DNA from 3 places in the Kosakonia oryzendophytica genome. Region 1 is predicted to be linked to each of the others. Evidence: predicted binding sites of a transcription regulator. Region 1 holds the regulator's gene; each other region holds the start of a gene.
What was found. The regulator PurR, encoded in region 1, represses purine synthesis genes. The targets are predictions, from matches to a motif close to CANGCAAACGTTTGCNTG.

Region 1 (3,279 bases):
TGCCTTCTGCTGTCAGCTACACCGTGAGGCAACTGGAGGAGTGGCTGGCGGTTCCACTGTTTGAACGGCGTCACCGCGATGTGGAGTTAACGCCCGCTGGCGTCTGGTTTTTGAAAGAAGGGCGTTCTGTTATCAAAAAAATGCAGGTCACCCGTCAACAGTGCCAGCAGATTGCGAATGGCTGGCGCGGGCAACTGGCGATTGCGGTGGACAACATTGTCAGACCCGAACGCACACGACAGCTGATCGTCGATTTTTATCGTCACTTTAGCGATGTGGAACTCCAGGTTTATCAGGAAGTGTTTAACGGCGTCTGGGATGCACTGGCCGACGGGCGTGTTGAACTGGCTATTGGTGCAACGCAGGCTATCCCGGTCGGTGGGCGCTATGCTTTTCGCGATATGGGAATGCTGAGCTGGAAGTGTGTGGTTTCCTGTCGGCATCCGCTGGCGGCGCTGCCGGGCCCATTAAGTGATGAGACGTTGCGTAACTGGCCCTCACTGATACAGGAAGATACATCACGCTCGTTACCAAAGCGCATTACCTGGCTGCTGGATAACCAGAAACGCGTGATAGTACCGGACTGGAAATCATCCGAAGCCTGTCTGTCTGCCGGGTTGTGCGTGGGAATGGTCCCGGCGCATTTTGCCAGGCCCTGGCTCGATCGCGGGGAGTGGGTGGCGCTGGAGCTGGAAAATCCCTTCCCAGATGCCGCTTGTTGCCTGACGTGGCAGCAGAACGAGGCATCACCTGCACTGAACTGGCTTCTTGAGTACCTGGGGGACAGTGAAACGCTGAATCGGGAATGGTTGCGGGAGCCGGAATAAGGGCTCCCGCAAAAGGGGATTAACGGCGGTAGTCGCGGAACGGACCATCGGCGACTGAGCGACGCTCGATCAGACGCGGATGCACTTCAATGGATTGCGACTCTTCGCGTTTATTCACAATACGGTCAAGCAGCATGGTAAACGCAGTTTCACCCAGCGAATCTTTCGGCTGGTGTATTGTGGTCAGTGACGGCGTGAAGAAGCGGGAGTTACGCACATTGTCATACCCGATCACCGAAATATCCTGTGGGACGCGTAATCCCATCTCGTCGGCCGCACACAGCGCACCCATGGCCATAATATCGCCGCCGCAGAAAACGGCTGTCGGGCGATGCGTCTGTGCAAGGATCTGCTGCATGGCGCGATAACCAGACTCAGGTTCAAAGTCGCCCTGGACAATCCAGCTTTCCGGTACGGAAATGGTGGCTTCTTCCATTGCTTTCATAAAGCCGGCGAGACGGCCCGCGCCGGTGTTGCGCTCAAGCGGACCCGGGATCACACCGATATCGCGGTGGCCGCGTTCGATCAGATAACGCCCGGCCATATAACCGCCTTCAAAGGCGTTATCGATCACCGTGTCAGTAAAGTCGGCTTTGGCTTCGCCCCAGTCCATAACGACCATCGGGATATGGCGATACTCTTCCAGCATGCTCAGTAGGGATTCCGGATACTCGGAACACATTACCAGCAGACCATCAACACGCTTTTGCGCCATCATCGACAAGTAAGCGCGCTGTTTTTCCAGGTTATTCCAGGCATTACCAAGAATCAGGGTGTAGCCTTTCTGGAAGCACTTCTTCTCAACAGCCTCAATGATTTCGGCAAAGTAGGCTGCTTCGCTGCTGGTGGCCAGCAGGCCGATCGATTTGGTGTGATTCACCTTCAGGCTGCGCGCCACGGCGCTCGGTGAATAATGCAGCTCTTTGATCGCCGCCCACACAGCATTGCGCGTCTCTTCGGCGACAAAACGTGTTTTGTTAATTACGTGTGATACGGTTGTGGTGGAAACGTTTGCTCGCTTCGCTACGTCTTTGATCGTTGCCATCAGATGTCACTCCAGACCATATCTCAAGCTCCTGATAATACATAAGGTAAACGTTTGCCTTCAATCACCCTGTACCCATGAATGGGGGTGCGGTACGCCGGGAAAAAGACACTGGACGTCAGGAGGGGAGTCAATGGCCGGTACGCTAATAAATTTAGCGTCGAATTTTGTCTGATCTTGAGCAAAAGGGGAAGTGATAAAACATCTGACACGCTAATTCCTGCAAGATTTTTACGTTTATTTGTGCAAAAATGCGCTATCTCACTTTTTGTGTGGAAATTAAAACGGAGAAAATTGATGAGCACCGACCTGAAGTATTCACTGTTCACTACCGTCATCGTGCTGGGTCTGATCGTTTTCGGCGCCCTGACTGCTGCACTGCATTGATTCTGCGCGAGGGGGAACCGGGTTCCCCCTCCGTTTTCATCCCCGCCATTGTTATCAATTTTGCAATACTCTTTTGTCATTCCGCTAACTGCTGTTTTTTGTGATTGATGTCATACTTTTGACTTCTGCGACAGTGTCCCGAATCGACACGGCTTTTCCGGAGTCAGTTTATGAAAATGAATTTCCCTTTGCTTGCCCTGGCGATTGGCGCCTTTGGCATCGGTACGACCGAGTTCTCCCCGATGGGATTACTGCCGGTGATTGCCCGCGGCGTTGACGTTTCTATCCCGGCGGCGGGGATGCTGATTAGCGCCTATGCTGTCGGCGTAATGGTCGGTGCGCCGTTAATGACCTTACTGCTTTCTCATCGCGGCAGACGCAACGCGCTGATTTTTTTGATGGCGATTTTTACGCTGGGTAATGTGTTGTCGGCGATTGCACCGAATTACGCCACCCTGATGCTGGCGCGTATCGTCACCAGTCTCAATCACGGGGCATTCTTTGGCCTGGGATCGGTGGTTGCTGCAAGCGTTGTTGCCAAAGAAAAACAAGCCAGCGCCGTCGCCACCATGTTTATGGGGCTAACCATCGCCAATATCGGTGGGGTGCCGGCTGCGACCTGGCTGGGTGAAACCATTGGCTGGCGCATGTCGTTTATGGCAACTGCGGCACTGGGCATTGTCGCCATGCTGAGTCTGTTCTTCTCACTGCCGAAAGGCGGCACCGGAGAACGCCCTGAGGTGCGTAAAGAGCTGGCGGTGCTGATGCGCCCGCAGGTCTTGTCTGCACTGCTGACCACAGTATTAGGGGCAGGGGCGATGTTCACGCTGTATACCTACATTTCACCGGTTCTGCGGACCATCACAGATGCGACGCCTGTCTTTATTACGGCAATGCTGGTGCTGATTGGCGTTGGGTTCTCCATCGGCAACTATCTTGGCGGTAAACTGGCGGACCGTTCTGTGACCGGAACACTTAAAGGCTTTTTGGTGCTGTTGATTGCCATCATGCTGGCTATCC
Region 2 (3,279 bases), 990 kb from region 1:
TGGTCAGCCTGATTGGTTATTCGGCGATGGCGGGGATTGTCGGCGGTGGTGGCGTGGGTGATCTGGCGATTCGCTACGGCTATTACCGCTACGAAACGCAGGTGATGATCGTCACGGTGGTGGCGCTGATTATTCTGGTTCAGGTGGTGCAGGTGCTGGGAGACTGGCTGGCAAAACGCGCCGATAAACGCGATCGCCATTAGTACTGCGTTTTGCATGCAAGCCCGCTAAGCGTAGACGCCAGCGGGCATTTCTGCCGGATGAGCAAACCCGCCGTTACGACAGCATCGACTGTGCCCAGGCAATGCCGCTGGCGTATTCCGGTGGCAGCAGGGGAACCAGCGCTTCCAGCGTCGCGCTCAGGCGGGCGGTATCGGTATCATTCAGATTCAGGTGACCCACTTTGCGCCCCGGCCGCACCTCTTTGTCGTACCAGTGCAAATGCACCAGCGGCAGTTTCAGCCAGTCGTAGTTCAGATCGCTGCCAATCAGATTGATCATCACCGAAGGGCTATTGACTACCGGCGGCGGCAGCGGTAAATCCACCACGGCGCGCAGATGCAGCTCAAACTGACTGATTGATGCGCCGTTTTGCGTCCAGTGCCCGCTGTTATGCACGCGCGGTGCCAGCTCATTGATCAACAAACCTGCTGGCGTGACAAAACACTCCATCGCCATCACGCCGACGTAGTTCAGTTCATGCATAATCGCCGACAGCATGGCTTCTGCCTGTTGCTGCTGCGCTGCGTTAGGCTGCGGGAATGCTACGCTTGCGCGCAGGATCCCATCCTGATGCAGGTTATGCGTTAGCGGGTAAAACACGGTGCTACCATCATGGGCGCGCGCGCCAACCAGCGACACTTCACCGAGGAAATGAATGCCCTGCTCGACGATGCACTCGCCATAGCATTCATCCGGTAACTGGTCGGTCTCTTCCGCACGTAAGCGCCACTGCCCGCGACCGTCGTAACCGCCCACGCGGCGTTTTACAATTGCCAGCTCACCAAGGCGAGCGAAAACCTCTGGCCATTCGCTTTTCTCTGCCAATAGCTGCCATGGTGCTGTCGCCAGCGAGAGTTTATCGAAGAGTTGTTTTTGCGTGAGGCGGTCGGCAATCACCGGAAATACATCACGGTTGACGAACGCCGGGTGGCGTTCCAGTTCTCGGGTCAGGGCCGTTTCCGGCCAGCGCTCGATTTCCGCTGTAATCACGCTGTGCTGAAAGGGTACCGCTTGCGGATCGGCATCCAGCCCGACGGGCCAGACCGCAATACTGAGCGGTTCGCCCGCCTGGCGTAACATGCGCCCGAGCTGACCATTACCTAATACGCAGACCTGTTTCATGCCGCACCTCGCGGGTCCGGGTTATCCAGCACCTCATCAGTCTGTGCGTTACGCCAGTCCGCCAGACGCTGATGCAGCGCGGCGTCGTGCTGCGCCAGAATCTGCGCTGCCAGCAGGGCGGCATTGGCTGCGCCTGCTTTACCAATCGCCAGCGTGCCCACCGGAATGCCGCGCGGCATTTGTACGATGGAGTAGAGGCTGTCCACGCCGCTTAACGCCGCGCTTTGTACCGGCACACCCAGCACGGGCACCAGTGTTTTTGCCGCGATCATTCCCGGCAGATGCGCTGCGCCGCCAGCGCCGGCAATGATCACCTGATAACCGTTGTTCTCCGCGTTTTCGGCGAAGCTGAACAGTTTATCCGGGGTGCGGTGTGCAGAGACGATTTCAACATGGTGCGGGACGTTCAGGGTATCGAGGATTTCTGCGGCGAACTGCATGGTTGCCCAGTCGCTTTTCGAGCCCATAACAATGGCGATGCGCGCCGGTTGGTTGCTTGAAGACATGCGTCTCAAAACTCCTGTGGGTGTGCTTCAGACTACATAAGAGGGCACAGAGAATAGCATGTAAAACGGACAAGGAAAACGGTTGCGTGGCGATGTTTCGCGGATCTATCGCCGTGCTACGCAGCCAAAATCAGAAAGGAAAAGGGATCAACTCCACGTCACTCTCGCTCACCCGCACCATTGACCCTTCGCTGTGCCAGGCACCTAATACCGCGCGAAACGCCGGCGCGTTATTTGCCGTCAGGGTATGAATGTACGGACGATGAGTATGACCATGGATTAGCCACTGAACGCGGTGTTTTTCCATTGTCCCGACGACCGTCTGCGGATTAACATCCATGATCTCCAGCGATTTGCTGCTATTAGCGGCGCGGCTGTTAGCCCGCATTTTCCGGGCAATACGGCGGCGGATAAAGAGCGGCAGGGCGAGAAACAGCGCCTGTAACCAGGGCTGATGGACTTTGGCGCGAAATGCCTGATAGCCCACATCGTCGGTACATAGCGTATCGCCATGCATAATCAACACGTTGCGGCCATACAGCGTCAGCACCTGTTCTTGCGGCAGGAGTTGCATGCCGCTGGCACGGGCAAAACGTTTACCAAGTAAAAAATCACGGTTGCCGTGGATGAAGTAGCAGGGCACACCGCTGTCGACGAGGGATTTAATCGCCTGCGCGATCTGCTGGTGTAGTGGGGTTGGGTCGTCGTCGCCAATCCAGGCTTCAAACAGATCGCCCAGGATATAGAGCGCATCCGCCTTACGTGCTTCTCCCGCCAGAAAACGCAGAAAACCGGCGGTGATCGCCGGTTCTTCTGTTTGCAGGTGTAAATCTGCGATAAAGAGTGTCGCCACGAATTACTCGCTAACGGTCACGCTTTCAATGAGCACGTCTTCTTTTGGTACGTCCTGATGCATACCGCTGCGACCGGTAGCGACCGCTTTGATTTTGTCTACAACGTCCATGCCTTCAACCACTTCAGCAAACACGCAGTAGCCCCAACCTTGCAGGCTTTCGCCGCTGAAGTTCAGGAAGTCGTTGTCGACCACGTTGATGAAGAACTGCGCGGTGGCGGAGTGCGGTGCCTGAGTACGCGCCATTGCCAGCGTACCGCGGGTGTTTTTCAGGCCATTGTTGGCTTCGTTTTTAATGGTGTCTTTTGTGGCTTTCTGATGCATGCCCGGTTCAAAACCGCCACCCTGGATCATAAAGCCATTAATAACACGGTGGAAAATCGTGTTGTTGTAGAAACCTTCACGGCAGTAGTCCAGGAAGTTTTTAACCGTTTCAGGCGCTTTGTCGTCAAACGTTTTGATTACGATGTCGCCGTGATTAGTGTGGAAAGTAACCATTATTGCATCCTGTTCTGATAGTGTGGTGCGTAGACCCGGCAATGGGCCAGAGATAGTCGCTTGTTATAGCATAACCGG
Region 3 (3,279 bases), 1.5 Mb from region 1:
AGGCGGCACTGGGAATGGAAGGCGTGGAGCTTGGCGCCGCGCTGGAGCGCGAGGGATCTTCCCTGTTAGGCAGCGACGCGGGCGAACTGGCCGGTGTGGCTAAAACAGGCGTAGCCATACAGAGTAGCCTTGAGGCGGTAAAAGATGATTTTGATGTGTTTATCGACTTCACTCGTCCGGAAGGAACGCTGAACCATCTCGCTTTCTGCCGTCAGCATGGCAAAGGCATGGTCATCGGTACCACCGGGTTTGATGATGCAGGTAAGCAGGCAATCGCTGATGCTGCGCAGGAAATAGGGATTGTTTTTGCCGCGAACTTCAGCGTAGGCGTAAACGTCATGCTGAAGCTACTGGAGAAAGCAGCAAAAGTGATGGGCAACTATACCGATATCGAAATCGTTGAAGCCCATCATCGTTACAAAGTCGATGCCCCGTCAGGTACCGCGCTGGCAATGGGCGAAGCGATTGCGCAGGCACTGAATAAAGATTTAAAAGAGTGCGCCGTGTACTCCCGCGAAGGTCACACCGGCGAACGTGTTCCAGGCACAATTGGTTTTGCGACCGTGCGTGCAGGCGATATCGTCGGCGAACATACGGCAATGTTCGCCGATCTTGGCGAACGTGTCGAGATTACGCATAAAGCTTCAAGCCGCATGACGTTCGCTAATGGCGCAGTGCGCTCCGCTTTGTGGCTGAAAGGAAAAAATAAGGGCCTTTTTGATATGCGAGACGTGCTTGATCTCAATAATTTGTAAGTTTATTACCCATCGTGATGTGGTTGTTGCAGTCATAGTGACTTGATTGCAAAGGGCAATATTTTATTGCCCTTTTATTTTTTCACTTTCAAGGTGATTTTGCCAAGAGTCATCTAAAATTATCAATCTTCCCCGTATTTTTTGTTTCATAATTGTAAATTTTGACCATCTGGTCTACTTTTTACGTTATGGCACAACCCGTAAGCAATTTTCTTGCGGCGCAAGCGTTTTCCTGGACGGTTTATCTGATCTTTTTGTCTGTTAAAGCCAGTAAACAAAGGCAGTGGCGTAAAAGAATAAGAAAAATATGCGAGATAAGTTGACTTTTAACCGACATCTCTCCAGAATGCCGCCGTTTGCCAAAAATCCACGGCCAGCAAATTTGCATTGATTCATCATCTGCATTTGAATTAATATGCAAATAAAGTGAGTGAATATTCTCTGGAGGATGTTTTGATTAAGTCAGCGCTATTGGTTCTGGAAGACGGAACCCAGTTTCACGGTCGGGCCATAGGGGCAACGGGCACGGCGGTTGGGGAAGTCGTTTTCAATACTTCAATGACCGGTTATCAAGAAATCCTCACTGATCCTTCCTATTCCCGCCAAATCGTCACTCTTACTTATCCCCATATCGGTAATGTTGGCACCAATTCCGCTGACGAAGAATCCTCTCAGGTACATGCGCAAGGCCTTGTCATTCGTGACCTGCCGCTGATTGCCAGCAACTTCCGCAATACCGAAGATCTCTCTTCTTACCTGAAGCGCCATAACATTGTGGCCATTGCTGATATTGATACCCGTAAGCTGACCCGTTTGCTGCGCGAAAAAGGTGCGCAAAACGGCTGCATTATCGCAGGCGACAATGTTGATGCCGCTGTGGCGCTGGAGAAAGCGAAAGCCTTCCCGGGCCTGAACGGTATGGATCTGGCGAAAGAAGTGACCACCGCAGAAACCTACAGCTGGACACAAGGAAGCTGGACACTGGCGGGCGACCTGCCGCAGGCAAAAAAAGAGAGTGAATTGCCGTTCCATGTAGTGGCTTATGACTACGGTGCGAAACGCAACATCCTGCGCATGCTGGTGGACAGAGGCTGCCGCCTGACGGTGGTTCCGGCGAAAACGCCTGCCGCAGATGTCCTGAAACTCAATCCGGATGGGATTTTCCTGTCTAACGGTCCTGGTGACCCGGCGCCGTGTGGCTACGCTATCGACGCGATTAAAACGTTCCTTGAGACGGAGATTCCGGTGTTCGGCATCTGTCTCGGCCATCAGTTGCTGGCGCTGGCGAGCGGTGCGAAAACTGTGAAAATGAAATTTGGTCACCACGGCGGTAACCACCCGGTAAAAGATATCGATAACAACACGGTGATGATTACCGCGCAGAACCACGGTTTTGCCGTCGACGAAGCCTCTATGCCTGCTAACCTGCGCGTAACGCATAAATCGCTGTTCGATGGCACGCTGCAGGGGATTCATCGCACCGACAAACCGGCATTCAGTTTCCAGGGGCATCCGGAAGCAAGCCCGGGGCCGCACGATGCCGCGCCGCTGTTCGACCATTTTATCGAGTTAATTGAGCAATACCGCAACACCGCCAAATAATCAGGAGAACAAGAGCCATGCCAAAACGTACAGATATAAAAAGCATCCTGATCCTTGGCGCAGGTCCGATTGTTATCGGCCAGGCGTGTGAGTTTGACTACTCTGGCGCGCAGGCCTGTAAAGCCCTGCGTGAAGAGGGCTACCGCGTGATCCTGGTGAACTCCAACCCGGCGACCATTATGACGGACCCGGAGATGGCGGATGCCACCTATATTGAGCCTATCCACTGGGAAGTGGTGCGCAAAATCATCGAAAAAGAGCGTCCGGACGCTGTCCTGCCGACCATGGGCGGCCAGACTGCGCTGAACTGCGCGTTGGAGCTGGAGCGCCAGGGCGTACTGGAAGAGTTTGGCGTGACCATGATTGGCGCGACTGCCGATGCAATTGATAAAGCAGAAGATCGCCGTCGCTTTGATATTGCGATGAAGAAAATCGGTCTCGATACTGCCCGTTCCGGCATTGCGCACACAATGGATGAAGCGCTGGCGGTGGCGGCAGATGTCGGCTATCCGTGCATTATCCGTCCTTCCTTTACCATGGGCGGCACCGGCGGCGGCATCGCTTATAACCGCGAAGAGTTTGAAGAAATTTGCGCCCGCGGCCTGGATCTTTCCCCAACCAATGAGCTGCTGATTGACGAGTCGCTGATTGGCTGGAAAGAGTACGAGATGGAAGTGGTGCGTGATAAGAACGACAACTGCATCATCGTCTGCTCGATTGAAAACTTCGATGCCATGGGGATCCACACCGGTGACTCCATCACCGTTGCGCCAGCGCAAACGCTCACCGATAAAGAGTACCAAATCATGCGTAACGCTTCGATGGCGGTACTGCGTGAAATCGGCGTAGAAACAGGCGGTTCCAACGTACAGTTCGCGGTAAACCCGAAAAACGGCCGTCTGATTGTAATTGAGATGAACCC

Region 2: purE (5-(carboxyamino)imidazole ribonucleotide mutase) is a predicted target of PurR. The motif match lies at 1,922-1,939, and genes of this name have one in related genera.
Region 3: carA (glutamine-hydrolyzing carbamoyl-phosphate synthase small subunit) is a predicted target of PurR. The motif match lies at 973-990, and genes of this name have one in related genera.

What each region holds. Positions count from the first base shown of each region.
Region 1 covers NZ_CP115659.1:2,877,370-2,880,648, reverse strand. Annotated here, with positions in the region: partial or broken gene punR (DNA-binding transcriptional activator PunR) at 1-850, shown strand, start outside; gene purR (HTH-type transcriptional repressor PurR) at 847-1,872, opposite strand; gene cydH (cytochrome bd-I oxidase subunit CydH) at 2,170-2,259, shown strand; gene O9K67_RS13895 (MFS transporter) at 2,430-3,279, shown strand, end outside.
Region 2 covers NZ_CP115659.1:3,866,528-3,869,806, reverse strand. Annotated here, with positions in the region: gene O9K67_RS18765 (methionine ABC transporter permease) at 1-203, shown strand, start outside; gene purK (5-(carboxyamino)imidazole ribonucleotide synthase) at 277-1,344, opposite strand; gene purE (5-(carboxyamino)imidazole ribonucleotide mutase) at 1,341-1,850, opposite strand; gene lpxH (UDP-2,3-diacylglucosamine diphosphatase) at 1,981-2,703, opposite strand; gene ppiB (peptidylprolyl isomerase B) at 2,707-3,201, opposite strand.
Region 3 covers NZ_CP115659.1:4,338,500-4,341,778, reverse strand. Annotated here, with positions in the region: gene dapB (4-hydroxy-tetrahydrodipicolinate reductase) at 1-755, shown strand, start outside; gene carA (glutamine-hydrolyzing carbamoyl-phosphate synthase small subunit) at 1,209-2,357, shown strand; gene carB (carbamoyl-phosphate synthase large subunit) at 2,375-3,279, shown strand, end outside.